DNA from 2 places in the Micromonospora sp. WMMD558 genome. Region 1 is predicted to be linked to the other one. Evidence: riboswitches for the same ligand, from Rfam matches in the RefSeq annotation. Region 1 holds a riboswitch; the other holds the start of a gene.
The links. Region 1 has a riboswitch for S-adenosylmethionine ahead of ACN26Y_RS10055 (aminotransferase class V-fold PLP-dependent enzyme). Riboswitches for the same ligand answer to the same signal wherever they lie in the genome.

Region 1 (7,267 bases):
CGCCCCGCTCTCGGTGGCCGGCACCCTCGCCACCCACCTGTACGAGGAGCGCACCGTCGTCGCCACCTCCGCGACGCTGACCCTGGGCGGGCGCTTCGACACCGTGGCCCGGGCACTCGGCCTGGACGTTCCCACCACACCGCCCTCACCGGCCGCCGGCGCGCTCGCCACCGCCGCCCGCGGGGGACGCGCCGCCGAGCCGGCCGCGCCGGTCACCTCCGGGCCCGGCTGGCGGTCGCTCGACGTGGGCTCCCCGTTCGACTACGCCCGGCAGGGCATCCTGTACGTCGCGGCACACCTGCCCCGGCCCAGCGCCTCCGGGCTGCCGGACGCCGCCGGCGAGGAGCTGCTCGGGCTGGTCGAGGCGCTCGGTGGGCGTACGCTCGGGCTCTTCTCCTCCCGGCGGGCCGCCCAGCAGGCGGCGGAGCTGCTGCGCGCGCGCACCGACCTGCCGGTGCTGCTCCAGGGCGAGGAGGCGCTGCCGCTGCTGGTCCGCCGGTTCCGCGAGGAGCGGGCGAGCTGCCTGTTCGGGGTGATGTCGCTCTGGCAGGGGGTGGACGTGCCCGGCGACTCCTGCCAGCTGGTGGTCATCGACCGGCTGCCCTTCCCCCGGCCGGACGAGCCGCTCGCCGCCGCCCGCGCCGCGGCGGTGGACGCGACCGGCGGGTCGGGGTTCGCGGCGGTGAGCGTGCCGATCGCCGCCGTCCGGCTCGCGCAGGGGGTCGGCCGGCTCATCCGGGCCACCGCCGACCGGGGCGTCGTCGCGGTGCTCGACTCCCGGCTGGAGACCGCCCGGGGGTACGGCCCGTTCCTGCGCCGGTCCCTGCCCCCGTTCTGGTACACGACCCGCCCCGACGTGGCCCGCGGCGCCCTGGAACGCCTCGCGAGGTCCTGACCGGCCCCGCCCCCGGTCAGGGGGCCTGGCTCGCCACCACGACGGCGTCGGGTGGGGTGTCCGGGACGGTACGGGCGGCGAGCCGGCGGACGGCCGTGTTCAGCACGGCGATCAGCGGAACGGCGACCAGCGCCCCGGTGATCCCGGCCAGCACCACACCGGCGGCGATGCCGACGATCACCGCGAGGGGGTGGATGGCCACCGCCCGTCCCATGATCAGCGGCTGGAGCACGTGCCCCTCGAGCTGCTGCACGCCGATCACCGCGCCGAGGATGATCAACGCGGTGATCAGGCCGCTGTCCACCAGGGCGACGAGCACCGCGACGCCGCCCGACAGCGTGGCGCCGACGATCGGGATGAACGAGGCGAGGAAGACCAGCGCGGCGAGCGGGAACGCGAACGGGATGTCGAAGACGACCAGGAAGATCCCGATGCCGACCGCGTCGATGAAGGCGACCAGCACGGTGGCGCGGACGTACGCGCCGAGCGTCTGCCAGGACGCGCGGCCGGCGTCGTCGACCTTCCAGCGGGCACCCACCGGCAGCAGCCGCACCAGGAAGCGCCAGATCCGGTTGCCGTCGCGGAGGAAGAAGAACGTCGCGAAGAGGACCAGCACGGTGCCGGTCAGCACCTCGGCGAGGGTGGCGGCGGTGGAGAGCGCCCCGCTGGTGAAGGTCTGGGTGTTGCTCTCGACCCAGGCCTCGGCCTCGTCGATGTAGGCGTCCAACTGGCCGTCCGAGAGGTGCAGCGGCCCGGTCTTCAGCCAGTCCTGGATCTGCCGTACGCCCTGGGAGGACTTCTCGCTCAGCTTCGGCACGCCCTGGATGAACTCGTTGACCACCAGGGTCAGCGTGCCGATCACCCCGGCGAGCCCGCCCACCAGCACCACGGCGGTCGCCAGGGACCTCGGCAGTCGCGCCCGCAGCAGCCAGCCCACCGCCGGCGCGAGCAGCGCCGACAGGAGCAGGGCGATGGCCAGCGGAATGATGACGATCCGGATCTGGCCGACGATCCTCAGCAGTGCCCACGCGACGATGCCGATCACGATCAGCCGCCACGACCAGGCGGCGGCGATGCGCAGCCCGTGCGGTACGTCCGCGTCGTCGCGGCTGGTCGTCGAGTTGTGCAGCGCGGCCGGCTGTTCGGCACCGACGACGGTCGCCGCCGGAGGCGCCACCGGGCCCGGCGAGGCCGGCGAGGCGGTGCCGGCCGGCTCGGGCACGTCCTGCGTACGGCGGGCCTCGGCTGCCGCGCGCCGGGTGCGCACCGACTCCCGGCCCGACTGGTACGCGCGGCGGAGCTGTCCGCGCATCCGCTCGAAGCGGCTCAAGCGCACCTCCTGGGGAGAAGCCGTCACCGGCCGGGGCGTCAGGTCGGACAGGATACGTCCGACCCTGCCACCGTAGGGCAGATCCGCCACACATTGCCCCCACCCACCGCCGCGTAACCACGCCGGAGCCGGCCGGGCGGCACACGGTAGCGTCTGCGACGTGACCGCCGACAAGGATCTCGACTCCGGCCTGCCGATCCGGCTGCTGCACGATCGCGTGCTGGTGCGCATGGAGGGCGGCGAGGGCGAGCGCCGCTCGACCGCCGGCATCGTGATCCCGGCGACCGCCGCGGTCGGCAAGCGCCTGGCCTGGGCCACCGCCGTCGGCGTGGGGCCGAACGTCCGTTCGATCGTCTCCGGTGACCGGGTGCTCTTCGACCCGGACGACCGCTCGGAGGTCGAGCTGCACGGCCGCGGTTACGTGCTGCTCCGCGAGCGGGACGTGCACGCCGTCGCCGCCGAACGCGTCGAACCGGACTCGACCGGCCTCTACCTCTGAAGCCTGCGTCGAGGTCCCCGGTCGAGCCGGTCCCGCGGGCCGGCCGGGACGCCGACCCGGCCCCGGGGCCGTTTGCGCTGCTCCTTCCCGGGAAGCCAGCCGCACCAGCGGCCCTGGGGAGGGACGATGCCGGAGTTGATCAAGAAATTGCTGTTCTGGGGCTTCATCGCGTTCTTGATCTATTTCATGGCGTTCCGGCCCGAGGGCGCGGCGGAGATGTTCAAGGCGATCGGCGCCGGCCTGGTAGCGATCTTCCAGGGTTTCGGGGACTTCCTCACCAGCCTGATGACCTGAGCGCCGGCGCTCCGCCCCGGGCGGCTCAGTGACCGGCGTGCGGCCACGGAGCCGGCGGGCGGACGCCGTACCAGCCGGGCGGCGGGCCGTAGCCGGGCGGGAAAGCGGGGGGTGGCGGGGCCAGTACGACGGGAATCGGGACGACCGGCTCGTCCGGGGCGTCCACGGGTCGCTGGGAGCCGTCCGGGAAGCGCAGGTGGTACCGGTGCCCGTCCCAGACGCCGACCGGCGCCTGCGGATCCCGGCCCACGAAGTACGCCCGGTAGCCGGCGATCGTCTGGAGCAGGTGCCGTTCCTCCGCGGCCGCCCGCTCCCGGTCGACGGGCCGGCGGTCCAGACCGCGCCGCATCTCGTCGCGGAGCAGCGCGAGCCGGGTCGCCGCGAACTGGTACCCGCGCATCGCCTTCAGGCCCGCGTCGCCGCTTACCCGCTTGGCCCACACCCGGGCCGCGTGCCGGCGCCCGAGGCTGCTGAGCGCCGCCACCTCCGGCGGGGTGAGCCAGCCGGCCCGGACGTAGTCCGGCAGGGTGCGCTCGGTGAGCCGCCCCTCCCAGGACCGTAGCCAGACGGCGAGCCCCACCATGCCGAAGAAGATCGGCACCATCACGCCGATGAAGCCGTACAGCAGGATCAGCGGCTGGCCGGTGGCCTGGGTGAGGGTGGGCAGCAGGTTCCAGGCGCCGTGCAGCATCATCGCCAGCAGCAGGCCGGCGACCGGTGCGAGCACCCGTACCCGCCGGTCGGCCGCACGGGCGGCGATGCCGAGGCCCACGCCGGTCATCGACGTGAAGAGCGGGTGGGCGAACCCGAAGAGCAGGATCCGCACGATGAAGATCGCGATGACCTGCTGCGTCCCGGTCGCCGGGCCGTACCGTTCCACACCGGTCGCGTACCCGTAGCCGCCGAGGTACAGGATGTTCTCCACCATGGCGAAGCCGATCGCGGAGAGCCCGCAGTAGACCAGGGCGTCGGTGATGCCGGAGAACTCCCGGCGCCGGAAGATCAGCAGGAGGATCGGCCCGAGCGCCTTGGTCAACTCCTCGATGAACGGCGCGACCAGCACCGCGGTGAGCGTGGTCGGGAGGTTCAGCCGCTCGAACGAGTCGGCGGCGAAGTTGTTCACCGTCAGGGAGGCGGCGGTGGAGACGAACGCCCCCCAGGCGAAGCAGAAGATCAGGTACTTCAGTGGCTCCGGCTCGTACCGGTCGAGCCAGAGGAAGCAGGACACCAGCACCGGAACCGGCAGGACCGCCGCGATGACCCCGATCAGCAGCGCCTCGCCGCCGAGGCTCTCGCCGAGGGTCCAGACCATGAAGACCGCACAGCCGGCGATGAAGAGGATCACCACGGCCAGCACCAGGGCGCGTACCCAGCTGACCCGACGCCGGGGGGCCTTCGTCAGGCCCTCGGCCGGCGGGGGGACAGGGGCGGCGGTCGGCGGCGGCGGGGCCGCGCCGGGCGGGGTGTCGGCCATGCCGTCAGCGTAGTCACCGCCGGCCCGCCGGCCCGCCGGACCGGCCGCACCGCCGGCCCGCCGGACCGGCCGCACCGCCGGCCCGCCGGACCGGCCGCACCGCCGGCCGGCCGGACCGCCGGCCGGCCGGACCGGCCGCACCGGGGACCGCTATGCTGCCGGCAGGTCACGAGCGCCAGCGTCAAGCCCCGGCTTGCTGGCCGGCAACCCTCGTCGAGGTTCGCGGTGGGGTGCCCCGGGTGATGACCGGGCCCGGCCCGATCCGTGTGCTGGGCAAGCGCGGACCCCGCCCGTGTGCCCACCCGGGGTCCCTGGACCCGGAGGTGCCGCATGACCCTCACTCTCGTACCCCCGCCGGTGCCGTCGCGGGCGGCGGCCGGGCCGCTCGACGTGCTCGGCGTACCCGGTCAGATCAACCTCGACTACGCGGCCACCGCGCCCTGCGCGCGGGCCGCGGCCGACGCGGTGGCGGAGCTGCTGCCCTGGTACGCGAGCGTGCACCGGGGCGCCGGGGCGCTGTCGCGGCGCTGCACGCTGGCCTACGAGCGGGCCCGGCAGACGGTCGGCGACTTCGTCGGCGCCCGGGCGGACGACCACGTGGTCTTCACCCGGAACACCACGGACGCGCTCAACCTGCTGGCCCGGGCGCTGCCGCCCGGGGCCACGGTGGTGACGTTCGGCGGGGAACACCACGCCAACCTGCTGCCCTGGCCGCGCGGCTCGGTACGGCTGCCGGTGCCGGAGGACCCGGCCGGGGCGGTCCGCGCGCTCGACGCCGCCCTCGGCGAGCTGCGCCGGGGCACCACCCCCGACCGGGACCTGCCGGTGCTGGTCGCGGTGACCGGGGCGAGCAACGTGACCGGCGAGCGGTGGCCGGTCGCCGAGCTGGCCCGGGTGGCCCGCCGGCATTGGGCCCGGATCGCGGTGGACGCCGCCCAGCTCGCCCCGCACGCCCCCGTCGACCTCCACGTTCTCGACGTCGACTACCTGGCCGTCTCCGGCCACAAGCTGTACGCGCCGTTCGGCGCGGGCGTCCTCGTCGGGCGGGCCGACTGGCTGGACGCGGCACCGCCGTACCTGGCGGGTGGCGGGGCGACCAGCCACGTCGGGGCGGCCACCCACGACGTCCGGTGGGCGACCGGGCCGGCCCGGCACGAGGCCGGCACCCCGAACCTCCTCGGCGCGGTGGCCCTCGCCGCGGTGTGCGGCGCGCTCAGCGGAGCCGACCGCGCCGCGCTCCACGACGCCGAGCAGGCGCTGCTGGCCCGGCTGCGCGACGGCATCGCGGCGCTGCCGCACGTGGTGGAGCTGCGCACCTTCGGCCCGGACGCGCCGCGGGTGGGGATCGCCTCGTTCGTGGTGGCCGGCCGGGACTCGGCCGAGGTCGCGGCCCACCTCGCCGCGCATCACGACATCGGGGTACGCGACGGCCTGTTCTGCGCCCACCCGCTCGCCCGCCGCCTGCTCACCGAGGCGGCCGGGCGCAGCGGCCGGCGTGACCTGCCGCCGACGGCGCTCCGGGCCAGCATCGGCCTGGGCAGCACCGAGGAGCACGTGGACGCGCTGCTCGCCGCGCTCGCCACGCTGGGCTGAACCCTCCGGTCAGCCGATCGGCGGGGCGGTGGGCGGCTTCGGGCCGCCCTCCGCCGGTTCGGCCGGCCGCCCCGGCGACTGCTCCAGCTCGCCGAAGGACCGACGGATCCAGCGGTTCGCCTCCTCCTGGCTGATGCCGGAGGCGACCAGCAGGTCGCTCGCGGTGGTACGCACCTGCGCGACCACCACGCTGCCGGAGAAGCCCACGCCCTCCGCGTACGCGCGGCCGGCCTCGCTGACCGCGCGCAGTGACCGCTCGCGGGCCTTCTCGGCCTCCTCCCCGACGGCGAACTCGTGCTTGAGCAGCCGCACCGACTCGGCGAGGTGGGCAACCGCGTCCGGCATCGGGTCGGGGATCGGCTCCTCGTCCTCGATGAGCGTGACGGCGCGCCGGATCAGGGTGCCGCTGTTGCGCATCGCGCGGTCGATCGGGTCGGCCGCCTCCGAGTAGTGCGCGAGTTCGTTGCGCCGGTGCCAGCGCGCCGGCGACAGCATCGCGGTCTCCTTGGCGCCCTCGATCGCCTCGCCGAACGCGGCCAGCTCCTCCTTGTTGTCGCGCAGCCGTTCCAACGCCCGCTGGACCTTGTCCCGGTCCCGTTCGCGCAGCCCGTCGGCGGCGCCGTCGAGCTGCGCGGCGAGCAGGTCCAGCGCGGGGCGGGCGGCCCGGTTGAGCACCCGCAGCGGGTTGAGCGGCAGCAGCAACGCGGTGACCAGCAGGGCGATGCCACCGCCGACGAACGCGTCGACGAACCGGGGTATCTCCAGGTTCTCCGTCTGCGGGCTGAGCGTCACGATCAGCACGGCGGTGGCCGCCGCCTGGATGACGATGGCCACGCTGGCCCCGGCGAAGACGGTCAGGATGATCGCCGAGGTCACGACGAGGCCGAGCTGCCAGGCGCCGGTGCCCAGCAGGTAGATGAGGAGGTCGCCGAGGGCCACCCCGACCGCCACCCCGACGATCAGCTCGACCGTCCGCCGGAACCGCTGGCCCACCGAGACGGCCAGGGTGCCGACCGCCGAGATCGGCGCGAAGACGGGCTGCGGGTTGCCGAGCAGCTCGTGCGCCGCGAGCCAGGACAGCCCGGCGGCGAGTCCGGCCTGGACGGCGAGGCCCATCGCCATGCGGACGCGGTGCAGGCGGTCGTGCAGGGTCGCCTTCCCACGGTGGTGCAGCTGGTTCAC
Region 2 (7,267 bases), 2.6 Mb from region 1:
ACCCCCGATCGGTACGCCTCCGCGGCGGCCCTTTCCCGCTGCGGGGCGGAATAGTCCTCGGGAAACCGGCCGGGTCACGCGTGGGAGTCGAGCAGCCGGTCGAGGTTCACGGCGGTGCTGATCAGCGACAGGTGGCTGAAGGCCTGCGGGAAGTTGCCGGTCTGCTCGCCGCTGGCCGCGATCTCCTCGGAGTAGAGGCCGAGCGGGCTGGCGTAGGTGAACATCTTCTCGAGGGTCAGCCGGGCGTCGTCGAGCCGGCCGGACTCGGCGAGGGCCTGGACGTACCAGAACGTGCACATGGTGAAGGTGCTCTCGCTGCCGGCCAGGCCGTCCAGTGCCGCCTCCGGGTTGTAGCGGTAGACGAGGCTGTCGGAGACGAGCTCGGCGTCCATGGCGCGCAGGGTCGACTGCCACATCGGGTCGGTCGGCGACACGAAGCCGACGGCGGGCATGGCGAGCAGCGCCGCGTCCAGCACCTCGGTGCCGTAGTGCTGGACGAACGCCTGGCGGCCGGGGCGGAACCCCCTCGCCATGATCTGGTGGTAGATGTCGTCGCGGACGGCCGTCCAGCGGTTCGTGTCGCCGGGGCGTCCGTGCCGGTGCGCGAGCCGGACGGCCCGGTCGAGGGCGACCCAGGACATCAGCCGCCCGTACGTGAAGTCGTGCCGGCCACCGCGGGTCTCCCAGATCCCGTCCTCGGGCTGGTCCCAGTTGTCGCAGAGCCAGTCCACCAGGCGCGCGGTGTTCCGCCAGCCCTCGTGGCCCGGCTGCAGTCCCTGGCCGTCGGCGACGTGGAGAGCGTTGAGCGCCTCCCCGTAGATGTCGAGTTGCAGCTGGTTGGCGGCACCGTTGCCCACCCGCACCGGCGCCGAGCCGCGGTAGCCCTCGAAGTGGTCGAGCATTTCCTCGGCGAGGTCCGGTGAGCCGTCGACGCGGTACATGATCTGCAGTGGTCGATCGCTCTCCCCGGCGTCCCGGACTCGGTCGTTGACCCAGCGCATGTACTGCATCGCCTCGTCCTTGAAGCCCAGGCACAGGAGCGAGTGCACCGAGAAGGACGCGTCGCGGATCCAGGTGTAGCGGTAGTCCCAGTTGCGGACGCCGCCGATGTGCTCGGGCAGCCCCGCGGTGGGGGCGGCGATCAGCGCCCCGGTGGGCGCGTACGTCATGAGCTTGAGGGTCATCGCGGACCGCTCCACCATCTCCCGCCAGCGGCCGGTGTACCGGGAGCGGCCCAGCCAGCGCCGCCAGAAGTCGCGGGTCTCCTCGAGCAGCTCCCGCGCCTCGCCGGGGCTGTAGGCGCCGGGCGGATCCGGCGATTCGCCGGTCTCCAGGTGGATGCCCCCGGCCTCGCCCTCGTGCAGGGTGGCGATGAGACACAGGCCGTCCTCGCTGCGCCGGCGTTCGTGCTCCTCGGACAGCCGTTCCGCGTAGCGGATGGGACTCAGGGCGAGGGAGAGCGTGGAACTGCGCAGGATGCTGCCGTTGGGGTGCACCTCGAGCTGGTAGGCATCACGGCCGTAGTTGAACCGGGGCCGGCAGTCGAGCCGGAACCGCATGCTGCCCCGAACCATGCGGAGCAGCCGCACCAGGCGGTGCCGGTCGGTCGGTCGGTCTCCCGCCACCGGCATGAAGTCCACCAGCTCACCCACGCCGTCCGCGCTCATGAACCGGGTGATCAGGATCGCCGTGCCGGGCAGGTAGAGCTGCTTGCTCACGTAGTCGACGCCGTCCGGCACGATCTGGAAGTAGCCACCCCGGTGCCGGTCCAGCAGTCCGCCGAAGATGCTCGGCGAGTCGAACCGCGGGGCGCAGAACCAGTCGATCGTGCCGTCCATGCTCACCAGCGCCGCGGTCTGCAGGTCGCCGATCAGCCCGTGCGCCTCCACGGCAGGGTACGAGTCCACCCGACCTCCCCAGGTCCCTTTCCGACCGCGCGACTACCCCCGACCTCGCCCGGCACACCTCGCATCGGGTCCGGGCACGGAAGCCGGCGCGAGCCGGTCCGGGCTCGGGCCAGCGGCCGGAGATTGGATCTCGCTCCGCCACCGCTGTCCGTCCCTACGATGGGTGCTCGACCGCCCCGAGGGAGGACGTCGGATGCCGGAGCCGTTCACCGACCTGTCCACGCCGCTGGTGGCCGACGCGTGCGTACGGCTGGGGGTGCCGCTGCGGGCCGCGCCCGCCGGGATCCGGCCGGTCGTCGCCGGCCAGCGCCTCGCGGGGCGGGTGCTGCCGGTCCGCCACCACGGAAGCGTGGACGTGTTCCTGGAGGCGTACACCCGGGCGGCGCCCGGTGAGGTGCTGGTGATCGACAACGCCGGGCGGACGGACGAGGCGTGCGTGGGTGACCTGGCGGTGCTGGAGGCCGCGGCGGCCGGGGTCGCCGGGCTGGTGGTGTGGGGCCTGCACCGCGACACCCCCGAGCTGGTGGAGATCGGCGTGCCGGTCTTCAGCTACGGCGCCCTGCCGCTGGGCCCGATGCGACTCGACGACCGGGATCCCGAGACGCTGACCAGCGCCCGGGTCGGCCCGCACGTGGTCGACGGCGCGGACCTGGTGCTGGCGGACGACGACGGGGTGCTGTTCGTCCCGGCCGCCCGGGCCGAGGAGGTGTCCGCGACCGCCGAGCGGATCCGCCGCACCGAGCGCGTCCAGGCCCAACGCATCCGGGCCGGCGAGACGCTGCGGGAGCAGACCGCCTTCGCGGAGTACCTGGCCCGCCGCGACGCCGACCCGGGGTACACGTTCCGGGCGCACCTGCGCCGGGTCGGCGGGGCCATCGAGGAGTGACGAATCCGCAGGCCCGGCGGCACGTGAGGGTGGTCATAACGGCTGGACGGCGGATCGTCACGCGCTGCTAGTGTCGGTCCAGGTCATGAGCGCCAGCGTGAAGCCCCGGCTTGCTGGCCGGCAACCCTCGTCCACGTAGGGGTGCCCCGGGTGAGGACCGGGCACCGGAGCGGGCTCCGGTGCAAGCGTGGCCTGGCACCCCAGGTCAGCACCGACCTGGAGGAGAGCCGTGTCCGTCCGCACCGTCGCCCCGCCAGCCCTGACCCGGCGTCGTCACGTCGACATGATGCGGGTCTGCAGCGCCGCGTGTAGCTGAGCGCCCCACTCCCTCGCACCGAACCATCCCAGCGGTCCGCCCACCGGCGCACCGCCGGCGGCGCACGCCCGTGCCCGCCCGGACAACCCTCTCGGAGACACCTGTGCGATTCCTTCCTGCCCTGACCCGGGCCGCCGCCCTCGCCGTCGCCGCCGTCCTCGGCGCCGCCACCCTCACCGCCTGCGGCGGTGACGACGCCACCGGCTCGGCGAACAACCCGTACGGCCTGCTCCAGCCCGGCGTGCTGCGGGCCGGCACGCTCACCGACGCACCGCCGAACGTCTACCTGAAGGACGGGACGTTCACCGGTTTCGACAACGACCTGCTGGTCGCGGCGGCCGACCGGATCGGCCTGAAGGTGGAGTTCGTCGGCACCGACTTCTCGGCGCTGCTCGCCCAGGTGGCGAACCGCAAGTTCGATGTCGGAAGCTCGTCGATCACCATCACCGAGGCGCGGAAGAGGACCGTCGACTTCGGCAACGGCTACGACTTCGGCTACTTCGGACTCGACGTACCGGCCGGCTCCACCATCACCGGCTTCGACCAGCTCGAGGGCAGGCGGGTGGTGGTCGTCCAGGGCACCGTGCAGGACGACTACGCCACCCGTAAGGGCCTCGACCCGGTGCGGGTGCCGGACTACAACGGCGCGATCAACCAGCTCAAGGCGGGCACCGCCGACGCGTGGATCGCCCCGGCGGAGATCGGCGACGCGTCCGCCGTGGAGAGCAACGGCAAGATCAGGGTGGCGGCCAAGGAGCTCAGCCCGGCCCCGACCGCGTACGCGTTCGCCAAGGACAACGACAAGCTGCGCGCGGCCCTCGACAAGGCGCTCGACGAGGTCATCGCCGACGGCACCTGGAGCCGGCTGCAGCAGCAGTACTACCCCGGCCGACCGATCCCGCCGGACTTCAAGCCCGGCAGCGGCACGGTACCGGTCGGCTGACAAGGAAGGGCCCCTTGTTAACGCCTGGCGAGGTGAAGGGGCCCCTTCTTAACAGGAGAGAGCGAGCGGGGCGGTAGGAGAGGCGACTGATGGATCCGTTGAGCACCCTGTGGGAGACCTTCTTCGACTGGGACTCCATGCGCGAGGCGCTGCCCGAGATGCTGACCGTCGGGCTGCCCAACACGCTGATCCTGGCGGTCTCCGCCGCCCTGCTCGGCTCGGTGCTGGGCATGCTGCTGGCGGTCGCGGGCATCTCGCGTACGCGATGGTTGCGCTGGCCGGCCCGCGTCTACACCGACGTCTTCCGCGGCCTGCCGGCGGCGGCGACGATCCTCCTGATCGGCGTCGGGCTGGCGCCACTGGGGATGGAGGTGTGGGGCCCGAACCCGTACCCGCTCGGCATCCTGGCGCTGTCGCTGATCGCGGCGGCGTACATCGGGGAGATCTTCCGGTCCGGCATCCAGTCGGTGGAGGCCGCCCAACTGGACGCCGCCCGGGCCCTCGGCTTCTCGTGGGCCGAGGCGATGCGGGTGGTGATCATCCCGCAGGGCGTCCGCCGCGTGCTGCCCGCGTGGGTCAACCAGCTCATCGCGCTGATCAAGGACTCCAGCCTGGTGTACTTCCTCGGCCTGCTGGCCAGCCAGCGGGAGCTGTTCCGGATCGGGCAGGACTACGCGGCGAACACCGGCAACCAGTCGGCGCTGCTGCTGGCCGGCCTGTTCTACCTGGCGCTGACCGTGCCGTTGACCCATGCGGTCAACTGGATCGACCGGCGGCTGCGGCACGGGCGTCCGGCCGGCCCACCCGGTGACGAGGACGGCGACCTGGCGCCCGCCGGCGCGGTGGAGGGGAGCCCCCGATGAGTACGTCGGTCAGTGTGAGCCTCCGCGACGTGCACCTCGCGTTCGGCGCGAACCGCGTGCTGCGCGGCGTCGACCTGGATGTGCCGCGCGGGGCGACCGCCTGCGTGATCGGCCCGTCGGGCTCCGGCAAGTCCACGTTGCTGCGGACGGTCAACCGGCTGATCGAGCCGGACCGCGGTGACGTGCTCCTCGACGGCCGCAGCGTGCTGGGCGACGACCCGGACCGGTTGCGGCAGCGGGTCGGCATGGTGTTCCAGCAGTTCAACCTGTTCCCGCACATGAGCGTGCTGCGCAACGTCACCCTCGCGCTCCGGCGGATCCGGAAGCTGTCCGAGGACGAGGCCGTCGCGGTGGCCCGGCACGAGTTGGACCGGGTCGGCCTCGCCGCCAAGGCGGACGCGCGGCCGGCGCAGCTCTCCGGCGGGCAGCAGCAGCGGGTCGCCATCGCCCGCGCGCTGGCGCTGCAGCCGCAGGTGATGCTCTTCGACGAGGCGACGTCGGCGTTGGACCCCGAGCTGGTCAAGGGCGTGCTGTCGCTGATGGCGGAGCTGTCCGCGGGGGGCATGACGATGGTGGTGGTCACCCACGAGATGGGCTTCGCCCGCGAGGTGGCCGACACGGTGGCCTTCATGGACCGGGGCGTGGTGCTGGAGGCGGGGCCACCGGCCGCGGTGTTCGATTCCGCCCGGCATCCGCGCCTGCGCCGGTTCCTCTCCCAGGTCCTCTGACGAGGGTCCGATCGGCACAGGACCTAGCGCTGCCGGCGTCCTGGCAATATTCTCCACCTCACGCCCGGCCTTTGGAGCTGGTTTTCACGCGGCTCACTCCCACCCCCGCGTGCCGGGCGCGGAGGAGATGCCATGCACGTCGAGCAGAGCGAACTGGACCGACGCACGCTGCTGCGGGCCGGCCTCGGCGCCGCCACCGTGGCGGTCGTCGGCAGTGAACTCGCCTTCCCGGCCACCGCCCACGCCGACCCGGGCGCCGACCTGGACTGGATCTACAGCTGCGACGAGTGGGGCGCCCGGCCACCCAAGGACCCCCTGGTGGTCAGCGCGATCCCGACCAACAAGATCATCGTGCACCACATGGCGTTCCCGAACGTCACCGACTACAGCGAGGCGCAGGCCATCAAGCTGGCCCGCGACTGCCAGAACCTGCACATCGACGGCAACGGCTGGTCCGACACCGGCCAGCATTTCACCGTCAGCCGCGGCGGGTACGTCCTGGAGGGACGGCGGGGCAGCCTGGAACGGCTCCAGGCCGGTGACCGGCAGATGGTCTCCGCGCACTGCCCGGGCGAGAACGGCCGCGCCATCGGCATCGAGAACGAGGGCACGTACGTCACCGAGACGCCGCCCGAGGTGCTGCTCGACTCGCTGGTCCGGCTCTGCACGACCATCTGCCGGCAGTACGGGCTGCACGCACACGACATCTTCGGCCACTGGGACTTCCGCAACACGCTGTGCCCCGGCGCCGCCTTCTACCGACAGTTCCCGATGCTGCGCCGCCGGGTCTTCGCCGAGCTCGGCACCGACCTGGCCGACGTGCCGGCCCGCCGCTGGCCGGACCTGTGGCGGTTCGTCGGGTCGCCGTCGGTGCGGGTGGTGCAGTACCTGCTCGCCCACCGCGGGTACGCGGTGACCCCGACCAGCGTCTTCGACGCGGCCACCGTCGCCGCCGTGCAGGACTGGCAGGCACGCAACGGCATCCCGGTCGACGTCGACGCCACCCTCACCACGCCCACCTGGGAGACCCTCGCGCCCGAGCTGGACCAGCACGCCGCCGGCCTGCCGGTCGCCGCGGTGCAGTTCATCCTCAACGCCAAGGGGTACGCCGAGGTCACCGTCACCGGCGAGTTCGACCACGTCACCAGGAAGGCCGTCAAAGACGTGCAGGGGCTGCACCGCCTGCCGCACAACGGCAAGGTCGACACCAACACGTGGTGCGTGCTGGTGGGCGGCTCGGTCCGCCAGTCCTACCGCTGACGGCCTCCGCTCCGCGGTGGAGGTGGTCGACCACCTCCACCGCGCCGGCGGCGACGCGAGGGGCGCACGCGTCGTTGCCCGGTACCCGGTCGTTGCCACGGTGAGGCTGGCTACGACCTAGGAGGGTGTGCCCGTGCAGACCAAGCTGAACCCGTACCTCAACTTTCCCGGCACGGCGCGGCAGGCGATGGACTTCTACCAGAGCGTCTTCGGCGGGAGCCTGAACCAGAGCACGTTCGGCGAGTTCGGCAACGACGACCCGGCGCTGAAGGACAAGATCATGCACGCCATGCTGGAGGCGTCGAACGGCATCACGCTGATGGCGTCCGACATCGCCCCCGGGATGGAACACCAACCCGGCACC

Region 2: linked by a shared signal. The riboswitch ahead of ACN26Y_RS22005 (ABC transporter substrate-binding protein) and the one ahead of ACN26Y_RS10055 (aminotransferase class V-fold PLP-dependent enzyme) in region 1 are both predicted to bind S-adenosylmethionine.

Annotation. Positions count from the first base shown of each region.
Region 1 is NZ_CP186061.1:2,058,403-2,065,669, reverse strand. Features, by position in the region: gene ACN26Y_RS10080 (ATP-dependent DNA helicase) at 1-895, shown strand, start outside; gene ACN26Y_RS10075 (AI-2E family transporter) at 912-2,207, opposite strand; gene ACN26Y_RS10070 (GroES family chaperonin) at 2,386-2,724, shown strand; gene ACN26Y_RS10065 (hypothetical protein) at 2,851-3,018, shown strand; gene ACN26Y_RS10060 (PrsW family intramembrane metalloprotease) at 3,044-4,492, opposite strand; SAM riboswitch class IV at 4,657-4,778, shown strand; gene ACN26Y_RS10055 (aminotransferase class V-fold PLP-dependent enzyme) at 4,823-6,085, shown strand; gene ACN26Y_RS10050 (FUSC family protein) at 6,095-7,267, opposite strand, start outside.
Region 2 is NZ_CP186061.1:4,644,945-4,652,211, reverse strand. Features, by position in the region: gene ACN26Y_RS22015 (glycoside hydrolase family 15 protein) at 75-1,907, opposite strand; gene ACN26Y_RS22010 (RraA family protein) at 2,101-2,793, shown strand; SAM riboswitch class IV at 2,875-2,987, shown strand; gene ACN26Y_RS22005 (ABC transporter substrate-binding protein) at 3,213-4,052, shown strand; gene ACN26Y_RS22000 (amino acid ABC transporter permease) at 4,142-4,915, shown strand; gene ACN26Y_RS21995 (amino acid ABC transporter ATP-binding protein) at 4,912-5,643, shown strand; gene ACN26Y_RS21990 (peptidoglycan recognition protein family protein) at 5,776-6,903, shown strand; gene ACN26Y_RS21985 (VOC family protein) at 7,037-7,267, shown strand, end outside.